Regions from separate parts of the Martinezella sp. CNPSo 3964 genome, predicted to be linked through region 2. Evidence: riboswitches for the same ligand, from Rfam matches in the RefSeq annotation. Region 2 holds a riboswitch; each other region holds the start of a gene.

Region 1 (5,491 bases), on a different contig from region 2:
ATCAGCTCGAAACCGGTCAGCGCCGTGCCGCAAAGGCTTGAGGCGTTCTTGAACAGGGTCAGCGCGTCGTCGACCGATTGCAGGCCGGCAAAGGCGACCTGATGGCCGAGCGGCTGCGGGAAAAGCTTCAGCACGGCGCCGGTGATGACGCCGAGCGTGCCTTCCGCGCCGATGAATAGATCGCGCAGATCGTAGCCGGTATTGTCCTTCTTCAGGCGGCGCAGCCCATTCCAGATCTCTCCCGTCGGCAGCACGACTTCAAGGCCAAGGCAAAGCTGGCGCATATTGCCATAGGCAAGAACGGCCGTGCCCCCGGCATTGGTGGAAAGATTGCCAGCAATGCGGCACGAACCTTCGGAGCCGAGTGAAAGCGGGAACATGCGGCCATGTTCGGCCGCTGCTTTATGAACATCGGCGAGAATACAGCCGCCGTCGACGATCATGGTGTTGCCGACCGGATCGATATCGCGAACGCGGTTCATGCGCTCCAGCGACAGGATGATGTCGGAGCCACCCTCGCGCGGCGTCTGCCCGCCGACAAGGCCGGTATTGCCGGTCTGCGGCACGATGGCCGTGCCGGTCTCGCTGGCAAGTTTCAGGATCGCGGAAACCTCTTCCACGGAGCCGGGTTTCAGCAGTATGGGCGAAGCGCCATGATAGAGCCCTCGGTTCTCAACAAGATGCGGCGCGATTTCCGCAGGGTCTCGCACGGCATGTTTTTCACCGACGATGGCGGCGAAGCGATCCAGAAGGTCGGAAGAGGGGGCGGAGCTGCTCATGGCGTGTCCTTTGCCTGATGGTGTCGGGCTGATTATTCTCTGGGCGCGGCCGCGCGGCGCAGCCGGTCGTTGATGGCCTCGCCGAGGCCCTCGTCGGGAATATGGGAGAAAGCAATTGTCGTTGCACCGGTGGCGTCGGCGCGCTTCATGAAGTCGAAAAGGTTTGCTGCGGCTTCGGAGAGATCGCCTCCGGCGCTCAGATCCAGCACGGCAACGGCTTTTTCGATGCCGGCAATGTCGGGCGTCCCGAAGCGGATCAGCGTCTCGTTCTCGGAAACCTCCGTCGCATTCAGCCGCACGGCCGCTCCCGGCGCATAATGCGAAGCCATCATGCCTGGAGCCTCGATTGCAGCCGAAGCTTTCTTCTTGCGCTTCAGCGCCTTGCCGGCCACGCGCTCGATCTCGCTTGCCGCGAGACCGCCTGGCCGCAGCAGGCGCATCTCGCCGTCCTCGACCTTCACGATGGTCGACTCGACGCCGACGACCGAAGCCCCGGCATCGAGAATGAGGCTAATGCGTTCACCGAGATCGTCATGGACATGATCGGCGCTGGTGGCGCTGATCTTGCCTGACGTGTTGGCGCTTGGTGCTGCAAGCGGCCGGTTGAACGCGCGGATCAGATCGCCGGCAAAGCCTTTGGGTACGCGGATGCCGACAGTATCAAGCCCGGCTGTCGCCAGCGGGTGGATGCCGCTATCGGGCTTGAGTGGCAGCACCAATGTCAACGGGCCAGGCCAGAAGGCTTCCGCCAGCTTCCGAGAGGTAGGATCGAAGATCGCATAGCGCTCGGCCATGGCGAGATCGCTCATATGGCAGATCAGCGGATTGAAGCGCGGCCGCCCCTTCGTTTCATAGATGCGGGTAATGGCGGCTGGATTGGTGGCGTCAGCGGCAAGCCCGTAGACCGTCTCCGTCGGTAGACCGATCGGTAGACCCTCGGCAAGGGTTGCCGTCGCGACCTCTATTGCCGTTTGCGGATGTTCGAGAATGTCTATGTGTCGTGCCATGGCCTGCCTGCTTGCAGTTCAGGCCGTTCTTATGCTCTTCGAGTTTTGGGATCAATCGTCAAAGCTGGCGAATGATGTCGCGAAGCTGCTCGTTGCGGGCGCCGAGCAAAAGAACATTACGGATGGCGATCTGCGGATCGTGCGTGTGGAAGAGCACGCCGTTGCCGCGAATGTCGCGATTGATCGTCAGCTTCTTGTCTTCCGCTTGCTTGTCCGGATGGATGGCGACGGCGAAATACATCCGCGAATATTTCAGACTGATGTCTTCGAAGAAATTCTCTTCCTGGCCGATCCGGGCAAAGAAGTTGGCGATGTAGAAAGCCCAGTTCACCTGCTCATATTGCGCGAACTGCGTCCGCGCGGCTGTCACGTGGCAGTAGCCGAGATGCGGCGTGTCCTTCAGCGTGTGATGGAAGATGAGCTTCGGGAAACGGATTGATTTGTGGAAGCTGTTGAGCCGGTCATGTGTCTTTTCACCGGCATCTCTCAGCTTCTGCGCCGTGCGCACCGCTACTTGCTCATGGCTGATATATTCCCGCTCTTCCGCAAGCCAGTGCGACCTGTTGCGGTTGATGCGGCCCGTGCGCAGGAATTCGCTGTAGCCCGTTGTTGATACCGGTGGCGCCGGCTCGGGCTCGGCGGGCTTCCCAGCGTCGAAATATCTGAGTTTGGCCATGCCGGATCTCGCTTTAGACGTCTCTGGACGGCATGGTAGACGGAATAGCTTGAGCCGGGCTTAACCAATTTGAGACGCCGAACCTTGAGGAGACAGACAAACATGCCTGGAATTATCGATCTCAAGCAGCTTCTGTCCGGCATGAAGCCGAATCTCGTTGAAGGCGAATTCGTCTATTGCAGCGTCCCGGCATCGGCACTGGCCGATCATTTGCATCTGGAGCCGATCGGGCTGTTCCGAGAAAAAGAAGGTATAACGTTGATCCTTCCGCAGGAGGCGGCCCACATGGCAGCGCTTGCGGTCATGCCCGCCATGCGCATGATCACGCTCGAAGTCCATTCGTCCCTGGAGGCGGTCGGGCTTACTGCGGCCTTCGCCACGGCCCTTGGAAATGAGGGCATTAGTGCCAATGTCGTCGCTGCCTATTACCACGATCACATCTTCGTTCCGGCTGCCGATGCGGAGCGCGCCATGACTGCGCTGCTGGCGCTTTCCGCCACCCAGGCAGCCCGTCGATAACAGCTCTGTCGCATTCAGAATAAAGCGTCATCATTCGGGTGCGGATGGGCTGCATATCCGCATTTTGGCATGGTCGCATAAGCGATTGAATCATCTTCCTATAATGCCTTTTCGTGGAACCGTCTCGGCGTTCCGTTTCGCCTGTCGTCAATTTCGGAGCCGATGTCGCATTGCAGCGCAGCGGCTGACGGAACCGAGAGCTATGATGCCATCAATCTCAAGGTGCCGTCTGCTAGGGAGACGGAGAATTGGGAAGCCGGTCAAAATCCGGCGCTGCCCCCGCAACGGTGGTGGAGTGAGGCATGGCGAATAAAGCCACTGGGTCGGCCGACCTGGGAAGGTGCCATGGGGTTCTGGAAACAGGGCCGCTCCAGAGCCCGGAAACCAGCCTTGGGCGCATAAGGTTTACTGACCGCGGCGGGTGGTCGGGACATTGCTTTTGGCCGCTCCCAATCGGCCGCGCATGTCCTTTGCCCCCTTCCTGGTACTGCTAAGGATAGGCAAATGGACATCAGCAGCAAAGTTCTGCGGCAATTGAAGAACCACCGGACGGGCTTGAGCCTGGAGCAACCCTTCTATACCGATCCGGATTACTTCAAGCTCGATATGGAGACGATCTACTATCGCGACTGGCTGTTCATCGGCCATGATTGCGAAGTGCCGCGCGCGGGCAATTACTTCACCGTCCAGATCGGCGACTATCCCGTCGTGATCGCCCGCGGCCGCGATCAGGTCATCCGGGCCTTCCATAACAGCTGTCGCCATCGCGGCTCGCGCGTCTGCTCGACCGAGCGCGGCTCCTCGGCGAAGCTTGTCTGCCCCTATCACCAGTGGACCTACGAGCTCGACGGCTCGCTGCTCTTCGCCCGCCAGATGGCCGAGGATTTCGACAAGAGCCAGCATTCGCTGAAGCCGGTTCATTGCGAAAGCGTCGGTGGCTACATCTTCATCTGCCTCGCGCAGAACGCTCCCGATTTCGCGCCGGTTCGCGCCGCGATCGAGCCCTACATGGCGCCGCACCGCATCAGCGAAGCCAAGGTCGCCTTCCAGAGCACCATCATCGAGAAGGGCAACTGGAAGCTCGTCTGGGAAAACAACCGCGAATGCTACCATTGCGCCGCCAATCACCCGGAACTTTGCCGTACTTTCCCGGAAGCGCCGACCGTGACCGGCGTTCAGGGCGCAATGAACGATCCCGTCATCGCCGAGCACTGGCAGCGCTGCGAAGCAGCCGGCCTGCCGAGCGAGTTCAAGATTTCGCCTGACGGACAGTTCCGCGCCGCTCGCATGCCGCTGATCGAAGGTGCGGAAAGCTACACCATGTCCGGCCAGAATGCCGTCAAGCGGCCGCTCTCGTCTGACGTAACGATCAACGGCATCGGCACGATGCTATTGTTCCATTACCCGACGACATGGAACCACATGCTCGGCGACCACGCCATTTCCTTCCGCGTCCTGCCGATCAGCGCTGAGGAAACCGCCGTCACCACCAAGTGGCTCGTTCACAAGGATGCGGTCGAAGGCGTCGACTACAATCTCGAAGAACTGACCCACGTCTGGACCGAAACCAACGATCAGGACCGCCGCATCGTCGAGGAAAATGCCTTTGGCATTCGCTCGCCGGCCTATGAGCCCGGTCCTTATTCGGAAATCCATGAAGGCGGCGTCATGCAGTTCGTCGAATGGTACACGACATTCATGATCAACCGGCTGCAGGGCGACCAGGCCAAGCTGTCGGCGGTTGCCTGAGCATGAACATGGCCGTCTCCCATTCGCATCGACACCTCGACCAAATGCAGCCCTGGAGCGACAGGCAGCATATGCTCGAATGTCTCTCCGTCACGCCCGAGGCGCCCGATGTGATGACCTTCACATTCGGCTCCGACAAGGACAACTGGTTCCGCTATCTGCCGGGCCAGTTCGTGACGCTGGAGCTGCCGACGGCTCCGGAGCCGGTCATGCGCACCTATACGCTCTCCTCGACGCCGTCGCGGCCCTTCTCGGTCGCCGTGACGGTGAAGGCGCAGAAGGACAGTATCGGCACGCGCTGGATGTTCGAGAACCTGAAGCCCGGCATGCGCATCAAGGCTTTCGGCCCGCTCGGCGATTTCAGCCATATCCGCCATCCCGGTGAAAAATACCTCTTCGTCTCCGCCGGCTCCGGCATCACACCGATGATGTCGATGACGCGCTACATGTCCGATATCGCACCGCTGTCTGACATTACTTTCGTCAATTGCTCGCGCAGTCCGACCGATATCATCTTCCGCTCCGAGCTCGAATATCTCGCCCGCTTCATGCCGAACCTCAATCTTGGTCTCATCGTTGAAGGCTGCGGCCGCACCGATCTGTGGTCGGGGCTGAAGGGACGCATCGACAAGGCGAAGATCGGCCTGCTGGCCCCCGATTTCATGGATCGGACGATTTTCTGCTGCGGCCCGGAAGTCTTCATGGACGCCGTCCGCTCCATGCTGGAAGCGCATGGCTTCGACATGTCGCGCTACCATCAG
Region 2 (5,491 bases):
ACGGGTATGTTGCTCGTGAAGCATCCTCCCGGCGCATTGAGGAGTGCGCGGACAAAACAATTACTAGTGCCTTTTCTGGCGGGTATGCTCTTTCTGATCCCACCGCAGATATATGTATTTTTGAATGCCAAGATGGGAGTGCATATCAGCCTCTTGGAGGTCTTTTGGGACTATGTAACCTTGACTCCGGTTTCCTTGCCGGGCGGTGAACAGACCCTGCTCGCCGGCATGCAACATCTTTGGTATCTCGCATATCTGTGGAGTTATACCGTGGTCGTCACGCTCGCCATCGCGGTGTGGCCATCGCTGTTGACCTCTATGGGAGATCGGCTGGCCCCCTGGCTTACCGGCAAATGGGTACTGATAATGCCCGTCTTGCTGTTCATTTTGCTGCGACTCGTCTTGAGACCGATTTTCCCTCCATCACTGGAGTTTTTGGCAGATTGGTACAATCACGCCGTTTATATGGCTGCGTTCCTGATGGGAGCCGTGATGGCAACGCGTGACGATTGTTGGGATGCCATAGTCAGCATGCGGAGGCCGGCATTGATTCTGACGATTGCTTGTGCGCTCGCCTTGGTGTTCCTGTTTCCCACGCTGCCGTCCAGCACTCCGGAGATGTGGCGACTGTGCGCAGGTAGAGTGCTTGGCGGTGCGTTCCAATGGTCGGCAATCGTCGCCGTTCTTGGTTATGCGAGGACTTGGTGCAGATCGGAAAATGTCGTGATCCGTTATCTCAACAGGGCAGTTCTCACCTACTACGTTCTCCACCAGACCGTCATGCTTCTGATCGCCTATGAATTGGACCGCATGGGGCTTTTGTCCGCTGCATCGTTTATTCCGATTGCCGCCGCCACTTTGGCGATCTGCGCTGTGGCTTACGAACTGAAGCTTCGTCTGGAGAGTGCCACGAACGCGATGTTCCGTCCGCACGCTACCTGATATTATGGGCGGGCTTGGCAAGCTGAGTTCTCATCAATCGTCGTCTACTGTTGGGAGCCGGCCGTGCAACCGGCTCCTGTTGCGATGATCTACAGTTAGCGATCGATGGCGTTGCCCTTGAAACATAACGCTCCAAGCAGGCGGCGGTAGTCAGATACTGGCTACCAACCGACGATCTGAAGCGGATCGCAATCTCGGCACCCCAGGCTCTCAGTGCATGGCCCCCGATCCACCTGCCGATATGATCGCAAAAGGCTGCCCCTCGACAGCGATGCTGCGGATTTCCTTTAGAGACCGGCTGTCGACCATACGCACGAGGCCGTGGCGCGGGTCGGTGATGGCAATGAGATCACCGGCAATAGCGAGCCGTGGCCGCGGATCGCGCCAGTGGCCATCCTTGCTGTAGGGCTCGGTAACGGTCTCGGATTTCACGATCGCGCCCTTCACGACGTCGAGAAGATGCAGATTGCCGTCCTCGGTGAGAATATAGGCCTGCTGCGGCTTTGCCGGATCAAGAGCGAAGTCGACGCGACGCGTCGGCAATTCGATCAGCTTGAAGGGCTCGGCTGTGTTGTCGGGATCGATGAGCACGATGTTCTGCTCACCATAATTGCCGAGGAAGAATTGCATGGATGTGCCGCCGAGCAATGTCGAAACCTTGCCTTTCGGCAGGGAGGAGCCATAGGCGAGCATCTCGACCTTCGGACCGCCGATGCCGCCGGGGTGGGCGATGAGAACTCCTTCCTCGCAGCCGAAGGCAACCAAGCGCGCCGACGTCGCCTCGCCGTGCAGGCCCGTGCAACGCTTGACCTCGCCGACCTGTTCCCCTTTGCGATCCAGCACGCGCAAACCGAGTCGCGGCGGCAACTCGCCTTCCTTGACGGGAGCCTCCATGTTCGGCACCGATACGAGGAGGTGGTTGCCCATCGGAACGGCGACGCCGTGATGGGCGGCGATGGTCTGGAATGAGCGAATATCGGGCTTACCTTCGGCAAGGCCGCTCTCCGACAGCAGATCGAATTTGTTGTCGCGATCGTAGAAGATCGCCACATCATTGCCGTGCGTCACCACATGCCCTGGCTTATCGCCCGTAATCGATGTCTGAAGCAGTTTCGGATCGGAAAGTTCGATATCGCGATGCTCGCCGTGGTCGGAGAGGGTGATACCTGTCGCAATAGCGTGGACCACATTCTTTTCACCTTGCACGGCAAAGATGGTGCGACCGGACTGGCTGAGTGACAGGGCGGCATAGCCGTCAACGTCGAACCGACCGATTTCCTTGCCGCTCGTGGCGTCGATTGCGCGGATGATCGGCCGGCTGTGATCGGCGACAAATAACCGCCAGCTTTCCGTCTTGTTTTCGTCGTCTGCAAAGGATGGAAAGGGAAACAGCAAGGCGCAAGCCAGCGATGAGGCCGCAAGGAGGATACCAGATCTCGTGTTCGGCATGAAAAATCCTTTATGTAATAACATTACATAGACAACGTAATAAAGTAACCCTGCGTTTGTCCAGCCCCTCCATGCTCGCCTGAGGCGAGATTGTTGGAGCTTATCAACATCGAAAATGGCTTGAGGCTATCGAAGCAATTGACGTAATTTTAACTGAAGATACTATATATAGTGTTCGAGGTTCTTCTGATTCGCAAGGATTGGAGGCTAAGATGGGAATCCGGTCGGCAAGCATGATGCTTGTCAAGCCGGAGCTGCCCCCGCAACTGTGAGCGGTGAGCATTCGTTTGATGACGTCACTGAGGCGATGAGCCTTGGGAAGGCAGGACGAATGTTGTGACCCGCGAGCCAGGAGACCTGCCTTGAGCATTGACGTCCACGGGCGGGGTGTCCGGCTGGCGAGCGATAGTTCTGCGGCATGATCGCCGCCGTCACTTCCTCGAAGCCCCCGCATCAATAACTTCGGGGTGAAGTGCATGTTCCTGAGTATCCATAGTCGCCCGCGCGAATGACGGCCGCTTAATGCGCCCGGCAGCCGCCTAGGTTTGCCCCATTTTTCACTCCGCCGAGCGGGCACCATCCGATGCCCGAGCGATTTTCTATGCCCATCCATACGAGGATATCTCATGAGCATCACCGTTTATAGCAAGCCCGCCTGTGTGCAATGCACAGCTACGACCCGCGCCCTCGATCGCCAGGGGATCGATTACACCATCATCGACGTATCGGCCGATGCGGCGGCATATGAGCTGGTGCAGGGTCTCGGCTATCGCCAGGTTCCGGTCGTTGTTGCCGGCGAATTGCATTGGGCCGGCTTCCGTCCCGACATGATCAGCGCTCTTGCCTGAGGAGCCGGCGGTGGGGGAGATCGTCTATTTCTCCAGTCGATCGGAGAATACCCATCGCTTCGTTGCCAAGCTTGCTTTGCCGGCCGCTCGTATTCCGCTTGCCGCGGGAGACGAACTTCGCGCGACATCGCCTTACGTCCTCATCGTCCCGACCTATAGCGGTGAAGGCGGCAAGGGGGCCGTACCCAAACAGGTAATCCGCTTCCTCAATGATGCGGGCAACCGTTCGAATATCCGCGGGGTCATCGCCGCGGGCAACAGCAACTTCGGCGCGACCTACGGGATCGCCGGCGACATCATCTCTGCCAAATGCCAGGTGCCGTATCTCTATCGGTTCGAGCTTTTGGGCACTGACGAGGATGTAGCCAATGTCAGACACGGATTGGAACGATTTTGGACACGCTAAGCTCTTCTTTGTCGCCGGATGCGGGCGAAAAACCGCAGGGCACTTTTTCTCATTCCGCGAATGACCGGCCAGCGAAGGCCACGGAAACGGCATCGGATTATCATGCCCTCAACGCGATGCTGAACCTCTATGACGAGCAGGGAAGGATCCAGCTCGACAAGGACCGCATGGCGGCCAAGCAATACTTCCTCCAACACGTCAACCAGAACACGGTCTTTTTCCATAACCTTAGGGAAAAGCTCGATTATCTGGTAACGGAAGGCTATTACGAGCAGGAGGTGCTCGACCAATATTCCTTCAATTTCGTGCGCGATCTCTTCGATCACGCCTATGCGAAGAAGTTCCGCTTCCCGACCTTCCTCGGCGCCTTCAAATATTACACCAGCTATACGCTGAAGACCTTCGACGGAAAGCGTTATCTTGAGCGCTACGAAGACCGTATCTGCATGGTGGCGATGACGCTGGCGGGCGGAAACGAGCAGCTCGCCCGCGATCTGGTCGACGAGATCATCTCCGGCCGTTTCCAGCCGGCAACGCCGACCTTCCTTAATGCCGGCAAGAAGCAGCGCGGCGAGCTGGTCTCCTGCTTCCTGCTGCGCGTCGAAGACAATATGGAATCGATCGGCCGGGCCATCAATTCTGCTCTGCAGCTGTCGAAGCGCGGTGGCGGCGTGGCCCTGTCACTCACGAACATTCGCGAGGCCGGCGCGCCGATCAAGCATATCGAGAACCAGTCGTCGGGCATCATTCCTGTCATGAAGCTGCTGGAAGACTCCTTCTCCTATGCCAACCAGCTTGGCGCGCGGCAAGGGGCGGGCGCCGTCTATCTGAATGCCCACCACCCGGACATCATGCGCTTCCTCGATACCAAGCGCGAAAATGCCGACGAGAAGATCCGTATTAAGACGCTGTCGCTCGGCGTCGTCATTCCGGACATCACCTTCGAGCTGGCGAAGAACAATGAGGATATGTACCTCTTCTCGCCCTACGACGTGGAGCGCGTCTACGGCGTGCCGTTTACAGAGATTTCGGTGACGGAGAAGTATCGCGAGATGGTGGCTGACAGCCGCATCCGCAAGAAGAAGATCAAGGCGCGCGAATTCTTCCAGATCATTGCCGAAATCCAGTTCGAGAGCGGCTACCCCTACATCATGTTCGAAGACACGGTGAACCGCGCCAATCCGGTTGCCGGCCGGATCACCATGAGCAATCTTTGCTCTGAAATCCTGCAGGTCAGCGAAGCCAGCGAATATAGCGACGACCTCTCCTACAAGCATATGGGCAAGGACATCTCCTGCAATCTCGGCTCGCTCAACATCGCGGCCGCCATGGACAGCCCCGATTTCGGCAAGACGATCGAAATGTCGATCCGCGCGCTGACGGCTGTCTCCGATATGAGCCACATTTCTTCCGTGCCCTCGATCGAGAAGGGCAACGACGAAAGCCATGCGATCGGCCTCGGCCAGATGAACCTGCACGGCTATCTCGCCCGCGAGCACATCTTCTACGGCTCCGAAGAAGGCGTCGATTTCACCAACATCTATTTCTACACCGTCACCTACCACGCCATTCGCGCCTCGAACCGGCTTGCGGTCGAACGCGGCCAGAGCTTCAAGGGCTTCGAGAATTCGAAATACGCTTCGGGCGAGTATTTCGACAAATACACGGAGCAGGAATGGAAGCCGGCAACCGAGCACGTTGCGGGAATCTTTGAAGAGGCAGGGATCGCTATCCCGACCCAGGAAGACTGGCTGGAATTGAAGAAGGCCGTCATGGAAGGCGGGCTCTATAACCAGAACCTGCAGGCCGTGCCTCCCACAGGATCGATTTCCTACATCAACCACTC
Region 3 (5,491 bases), on a different contig from region 2:
AGACAGAAAGAGGATATCGCCGGGCGACTGCCCGAGATCGATTGCCTCTTCGCCGTCGCTGATCGTTCCCTTCTGTGCCAGGAGGAGATGCATGGATTTCCCTTAGACCAGCGCTTCGATCGCCCTACGCACGACGGTCTCGTCCATCTCGTGCAGGCCGATCACCACAAGCCGTGTCGCGCGCGCTTCGCCCGGCGTCCAGGCGCGGTCGAAATAGGTGTCGATGCGGCTGCCGACGGCCTGCAGCTGCAGGCGCATGGGCTTACCGGGGACATCGACGAAGCCCTTGAGGCGCAGCACGTCATGCTCCGCGATCACGCCCTTCAGCGCATCGATGAATGCGGCCGGGTCGGCAATCGGGCCGAATTCGACGACGAAGCTGTCGAATTCGTCGTGGTCATGCGGCGTGCCATCCTCGTGCTCCAGCTCGTGATGGGATTTGCGGTTGACGATATCGTCTTCGGTGCCGATGCCGAGGCCGAGCAGGACGGCGGCTGGTACGTCGCCGTTCTTCGCCTCGATGATCGTCGGCTTGCGCACCGTGCGCGAGGCGACTTCGGCGCGGACGCGGCCGAGACCATCGACATCGATCAGATCGGTCTTGTTGAGCACGATCAGATCGGCGCAGGTCAGCTGGTCTTCGAAAAGCTCTTCGATCGGGCTTTCGTGATCGAGCGAGTCATCCTCGACACGGCGGGCTTCGACTGCGTCATGATCATCGGCGAAGCGGCCGGCGGCGACGGCGGCGCTATCGACCACGGTGATGACGCCGTCGACGGTAACATGCGTACGAATGTCCGGCCAGTTGAAGGCGGCGACCAATGGCTGCGGCAGAGCAAGGCCGGAGGTTTCGATGACAATGTGATCCGGACGCGCATCGCGCTCCAAAAGCTTCGTCATGGTCGGGATGAAATCGTCGGCGACGGTGCAGCAGATGCAGCCGTTGGTCAGCTCGATGATATCGTCTTCGGTGCAGTTCTCCGCGCCACAGCCCTTGAGTACGTCGCCGTCGACGCCGAGATCGCCGAACTCGTTGATGATCAAAGCGATCTTCTTGCCGCCGGCATTCTGCAGGAGGTTGCGGATCATCGTCGTCTTGCCGGCTCCCAGGAAGCCGGTGATGACGGTGGCGGGAATCTTTTCCTGGTTCATATTCATCAACCCTTCATTTTCAGCGGCAGCCCCGCTGCGATAAAATAAACTTCGGCACTCGCCGCCGCGACCATCTGGTGCAGGCGGCCGGCGTGGTCGCGAAACTCGCGCGCCATGCGATTTTCAGGCACGATTCCAAGGCCGACCTCGTTCGATACGAGAACGAGCCGTGATCGTGCGGTCGGCAGAAAGGCAGTCAGGCCAGCAAACTCCGCGACCATATCCCGCTCGGCCATCATCAGGTTGGTGACCCAGAGCGTCAGGCAGTCGATAAGCACTGCCCGCCCCTCGGCGTCGATGGCGGCGAGCTGCCCGACAAGGTCTATCGGCTCCTCATGCGTCTGCCATTGATCACCGCGGTCAGCGCGATGCTGGGCGATGCGCTCACGCATCTCGTCGTCCCACGCCTGCCCTGTCGCCACATAGTGACGTTCGAGGCCGGCATCCGAAATCAGGGATTCGGCAAATCTGGATTTGCCGGAACGCGCGCCCCCAAGGACGAAGACTGCTCGGGAAATTGAAGACGACATGCCTTATGCCCGCTCCCACGCAAAAGCGGAGGTCGGCAGCCTACAGCTGAAACCGGAAAAAGGGCGTCTACACGCCAAAAACTCATCTTGTGCCACGACAACCTCCGTGCTGGCAGCGGAACTCACGTTCCAGAACAGGCTCTGTGCCCGGCACGCATGGCAGGTCTCCTGGCTCGCGGATAAGGCGCCGCGACGGGGGCAGACCGAAACCGGTCGCCCCCGATCGTGCGCCAGCGGGTCTTTCTCGCCTTCCCAGCATCCATCATGAAAAGGCGGACGATTCGTAGAATGAGAGGCGTCCAGCCCCGGTTGATCATGATGCCACGCCAGTGGCTTTTTCGATTTGCGCCCGCCCCGCCCGGTTCGCCCCATGCGAACCATCGACGAAATAGACTTCAAACCGAACGAAAGACCCTGACCGCTCTACAGTCGCGGGGTCGGCTGTGATGAGAACGCCCGGCTTGGGTCCGTCCCGTCACATTCCCTTTTCATCCCATGCGGCAGATCGCCGCTCAGGAACCATTCGTTATGCCACAATGATTAGGCTTTCACTTAGTTCAAGTCAATCAAGGGCATGGATGCGACCTGCGCCATCCTGATTGCGAAATAGGTTGAAAATTCCCATAAAACCAACGGCTTTTTTGCCGTATTTCTTTGATGTTAGGAGTTTATAGAGGGTCAGCCCTCACATTCTAGCAAAAACGTACCGTTAGCTTCCCATGTTGCAGAAATTCCAACCGCGCCGCCTCGGCGTCTTCTCGGCCTTATTCGATCTTGGTCGGTTCAGGGCATTGCTGCGCCGTGGCGAATTGGGACTTGTTTTCGCTGGCGCGCTGGTGGGAATAGCTTCGGGCTGCGCCGTGACGGCGATGAGTTACATCTCGCGCAAACTTCACAGCGTCATCTATGGCATAACCGACTACGAGCGACTGAGTTCGGCGGCAATGGCGATTCCCGACAAATCGGTATTGTTCATCGCGCCGATCGCCGGCGGCATCATCCTCGGCATCATCCTTTATGTATTGTCGCGCACACGCAAAAAACCGATGGTCGACCCGATCGAAGCCAATGCCCTGCATGGCGGTCGCATGTCGCTCACCGACAGTATCATCGTCGCGGTGCAGAACCTAATCTCGAATGGATTCGGCGCGTCTGTCGGGCTTGAAGCAGGCTACACACAGCTCGCCGCCGGCATCGCCTCGAAATTCGGCTACAAGATGCAGATGCGTCGCGCGGATCTGCGCATGCTCGTCGGCTGCGGCGCTGCCGGCGCTATTGCCGCCGCATTCAATGCGCCGCTCACCGGTGCCTTCTACGCCTTCGAGCTGATCATCGGCAGCTATTCGATCCTCACGTTGACGCCCGTCGTCGTCTCGGCACTGATATCGACGATGATTGCAAGACTGCTTGCCGGCGATGACTTCGCCATCGACATCGATCACTTCGGTGCGATCGTCCCGGCGGACTATCTCCCGGCCATCCTGCTCGGCGCTTTCTGTGCCGGTATAGGCATCCTGATCATGCAGGGCGTTGCCTGGGTCGAGGAACTGGCACGCAAGAGTTCCATCGCGCCGCCCTTCCGGCCCGCACTGGGCGGCCTGGTCGTCGGAACACTGGCGCTGATCTCGCCGCAGGTTCTTTCGGCCGGCCATGGCGCACTGCATCTCAATCTGTCTACGGACGTGACGCCGGGCGCCTTGGTGGGTCTATTCCTGCTGAAATCGCTCGCCTCGGCGATATCGATCGGCTCCGGTTTCAGAGGTGGTCTGTTCTTCGCCTCGCTGTTCATGGGCGCGCTGCTCGGCAAGATCTTCGCCTATTGCGCCCCCTATTTCGATCACGCAACGCTGACGCCGGTCGTCTATGCCGTGGTCGGCATGAGCTCGCTCGCTGTCGCGATCATCGGCGGCCCGCTGACGATGACCTTCTTGGCGCTTGAAATCACCGGGGACTTCCCGATCACCGCTCTCGTGCTGGCCGCCGTCATCACCTCGTCGCTGGTGGTGCGCACCACCTTCGGCTACTCCTTCGCGACATGGCGCTTCCATCTGCGTGGCGAAAGCATCCGCAGCGCCCATGACGTCGGCTGGATCCGCAATCTGACCGTCGCCCGCATGATGCGCCCCGACGTGCATACCGGCAGCATCGACATGAGCATCGAGGAATTCCGCAGGAATTTCCCGATCGGCTCGGCCCAGCGCGTCATCCTCATCGACAAGAACGAGAAATATTCCGGAATGGTCCTCGTGCCCGATGTCTACGCGAGCCCGATCGAAAAAGACGACGAGGAGCACGGACTTGCCGATTTCATTCGCCTGCGCAACGAGTTCCTGCAGCCGCAGATGAACGCCAAGCAAGCCGCCGCGATGTTCGACCAGACCAAGGCCGAAGCGCTCGTCGTGGTCAACGATCTGATCGAACGCAAGGTCATCGGCCTGCTGACGGAGAGCTACACGCTGCGTCGCTACAGCGAGGAGCTCGACCGCCGCCGCCGCGAGGTATCGGGCGAACTCTAGAGCAACTCCAGGAAAAGTGCGCAGCGGTTTTCCGTCCGGAATTGTAAGGAAACCAGGAGCTAGATCAGCTTAGAGCTTCCGTGAAAAGCTGAACCGCTCTAGCGCACGAGACTGTCGAGCCACGCAGGATCGAGTACGCTTTCCAGCTCTGCCGCAACTTCGTCCAACGCCGCATCGACGCTGGCGCGATAGTTCATACGCTCGCTGGAAAGGCCGAAGCTTGCCAGCAGCTTTGCGCGATAGCTGTCGCTGCCGAAAAGACCGTGCAGATATGTGCCCATGATGCGTCCATCCGGCGATACGGCTCCATCGGGCCTCCCATCAATCATTGTCGACGGCCGCTCGCAGTCCGGACCTCGCGTCACGCCGAGGTGGATTTCATAACCCGACAGCGGCACATCATATTCTTTTGAGACCGCGAGGCTGTTGCGCACCGTCTTTTCCGGCGCCATTTCCGTCTCGATATCCAACAGGCCCAATCCGGGCGTCTCGGTCACCGATCCTTCGATGCCGAGTGGATCGAAGACGGTATGACCGAGCATCTGATAGCCACCGCAAATGCCGATGACGCGGCCGCCGCGGCGCACATGTGCAGCAATATCGCGATCCCACCCCTGCTCGCGCAGATCGAGGAGGTCACCGATCGTGGACTTGGAGCCCGGCAGTACGACAAGCGCCGCATCGGCAGGCAAACGCTCACCTGCGCGGACGAAGACGAGATCGACATCGGGCTCGGCCCGCAGCGGATCAAGATCGTCGAAATTGGCGATACGCGACAGCACGGGCACGGCAACCTTCAACGCGCCAGGGGAGCCTCGGGCAAGCCGCTCCAACACCACGGAATCCTCGGCCGGCAGGCGCGCCGCCGCTTTCAGCCACGGCACGACACCATGGCATTGCCAGCCCGTAAAACCGCCAATCGCCTCTATGCCCTCACCGAATAGCGAGATATCGCCGCGAAACTTGTTGATCAGGTAGCCGCGGATCATCCGCCGGTCTTCCTCCGGCAATATATGGTATGTGCCGACCAGCGACGCGATCACGCCGCCGCGGTCTATGTCGCCGACCAGTACGACGGGGACATTCGCGCGCGTCGCAAAGCCCATGTTGGCAATATCCCCGCGTCGCAGATTGATCTCAGCGGGCGAACCCGCCCCTTCGACGATCACGAGATCCGTTCCCGCACGCATCGTGGCGAAGCTCTCAAGCACCGCGCCGAGCAGCTGCGGCTTGAGTGCCTGATAATCCCGGCCCCTGGCATGCCCCCAGACCTTGCCCTGAACGATGATCTGG

What was found. Region 2 has a riboswitch for cobalamin ahead of nrdH (glutaredoxin-like protein NrdH). Riboswitches for the same ligand answer to the same signal wherever they lie in the genome.
Region 1: it holds a riboswitch for cobalamin, as region 2 does, so the genes downstream of both, AC13Q5_RS05490 (aromatic ring-hydroxylating oxygenase subunit alpha) here and nrdH (glutaredoxin-like protein NrdH) in region 2, are expected to answer to the same signal.
Region 3: it holds a riboswitch for cobalamin, as region 2 does, so the genes downstream of both, cobU (bifunctional adenosylcobinamide kinase/adenosylcobinamide-phosphate guanylyltransferase) here and nrdH (glutaredoxin-like protein NrdH) in region 2, are expected to answer to the same signal.

The regions. Positions count from the first base shown of each region.
Region 1 covers NZ_JBXSOW010000001.1:1,113,969-1,119,459, reverse strand. The annotation lists gene AC13Q5_RS05510 (FAD-binding oxidoreductase) at 1-779, opposite strand, end outside; gene AC13Q5_RS05505 (L-threonylcarbamoyladenylate synthase) at 812-1,786, opposite strand; gene AC13Q5_RS05500 (DUF6656 family protein) at 1,845-2,462, opposite strand; gene AC13Q5_RS05495 (ACT domain-containing protein) at 2,565-2,981, shown strand; cobalamin riboswitch at 3,185-3,388, shown strand; gene AC13Q5_RS05490 (aromatic ring-hydroxylating oxygenase subunit alpha) at 3,486-4,730, shown strand; gene AC13Q5_RS05485 (FAD-binding oxidoreductase) at 4,733-5,491, shown strand, end outside.
Region 2 covers NZ_JBXSOW010000010.1:121,452-126,942, reverse strand. The annotation lists gene AC13Q5_RS26785 (acyltransferase family protein) at 1-942, shown strand, start outside; gene AC13Q5_RS26780 (hypothetical protein) at 1,153-2,391, opposite strand; cobalamin riboswitch at 2,553-2,770, shown strand; gene nrdH (glutaredoxin-like protein NrdH) at 3,018-3,239, shown strand; gene nrdI (class Ib ribonucleoside-diphosphate reductase assembly flavoprotein NrdI) at 3,250-3,645, shown strand; gene nrdE (class 1b ribonucleoside-diphosphate reductase subunit alpha) at 3,633-5,491, shown strand, end outside.
Region 3 covers NZ_JBXSOW010000017.1:78,086-83,576, forward strand. The annotation lists gene cobN (cobaltochelatase subunit CobN) at 1-93, opposite strand, end outside; gene cobW (cobalamin biosynthesis protein CobW) at 103-1,152, opposite strand; gene cobU (bifunctional adenosylcobinamide kinase/adenosylcobinamide-phosphate guanylyltransferase) at 1,158-1,682, opposite strand; cobalamin riboswitch at 1,824-2,221, opposite strand; gene AC13Q5_RS32690 (chloride channel protein) at 2,402-4,198, shown strand; gene AC13Q5_RS32695 (cobyric acid synthase) at 4,297-5,491, opposite strand, start outside.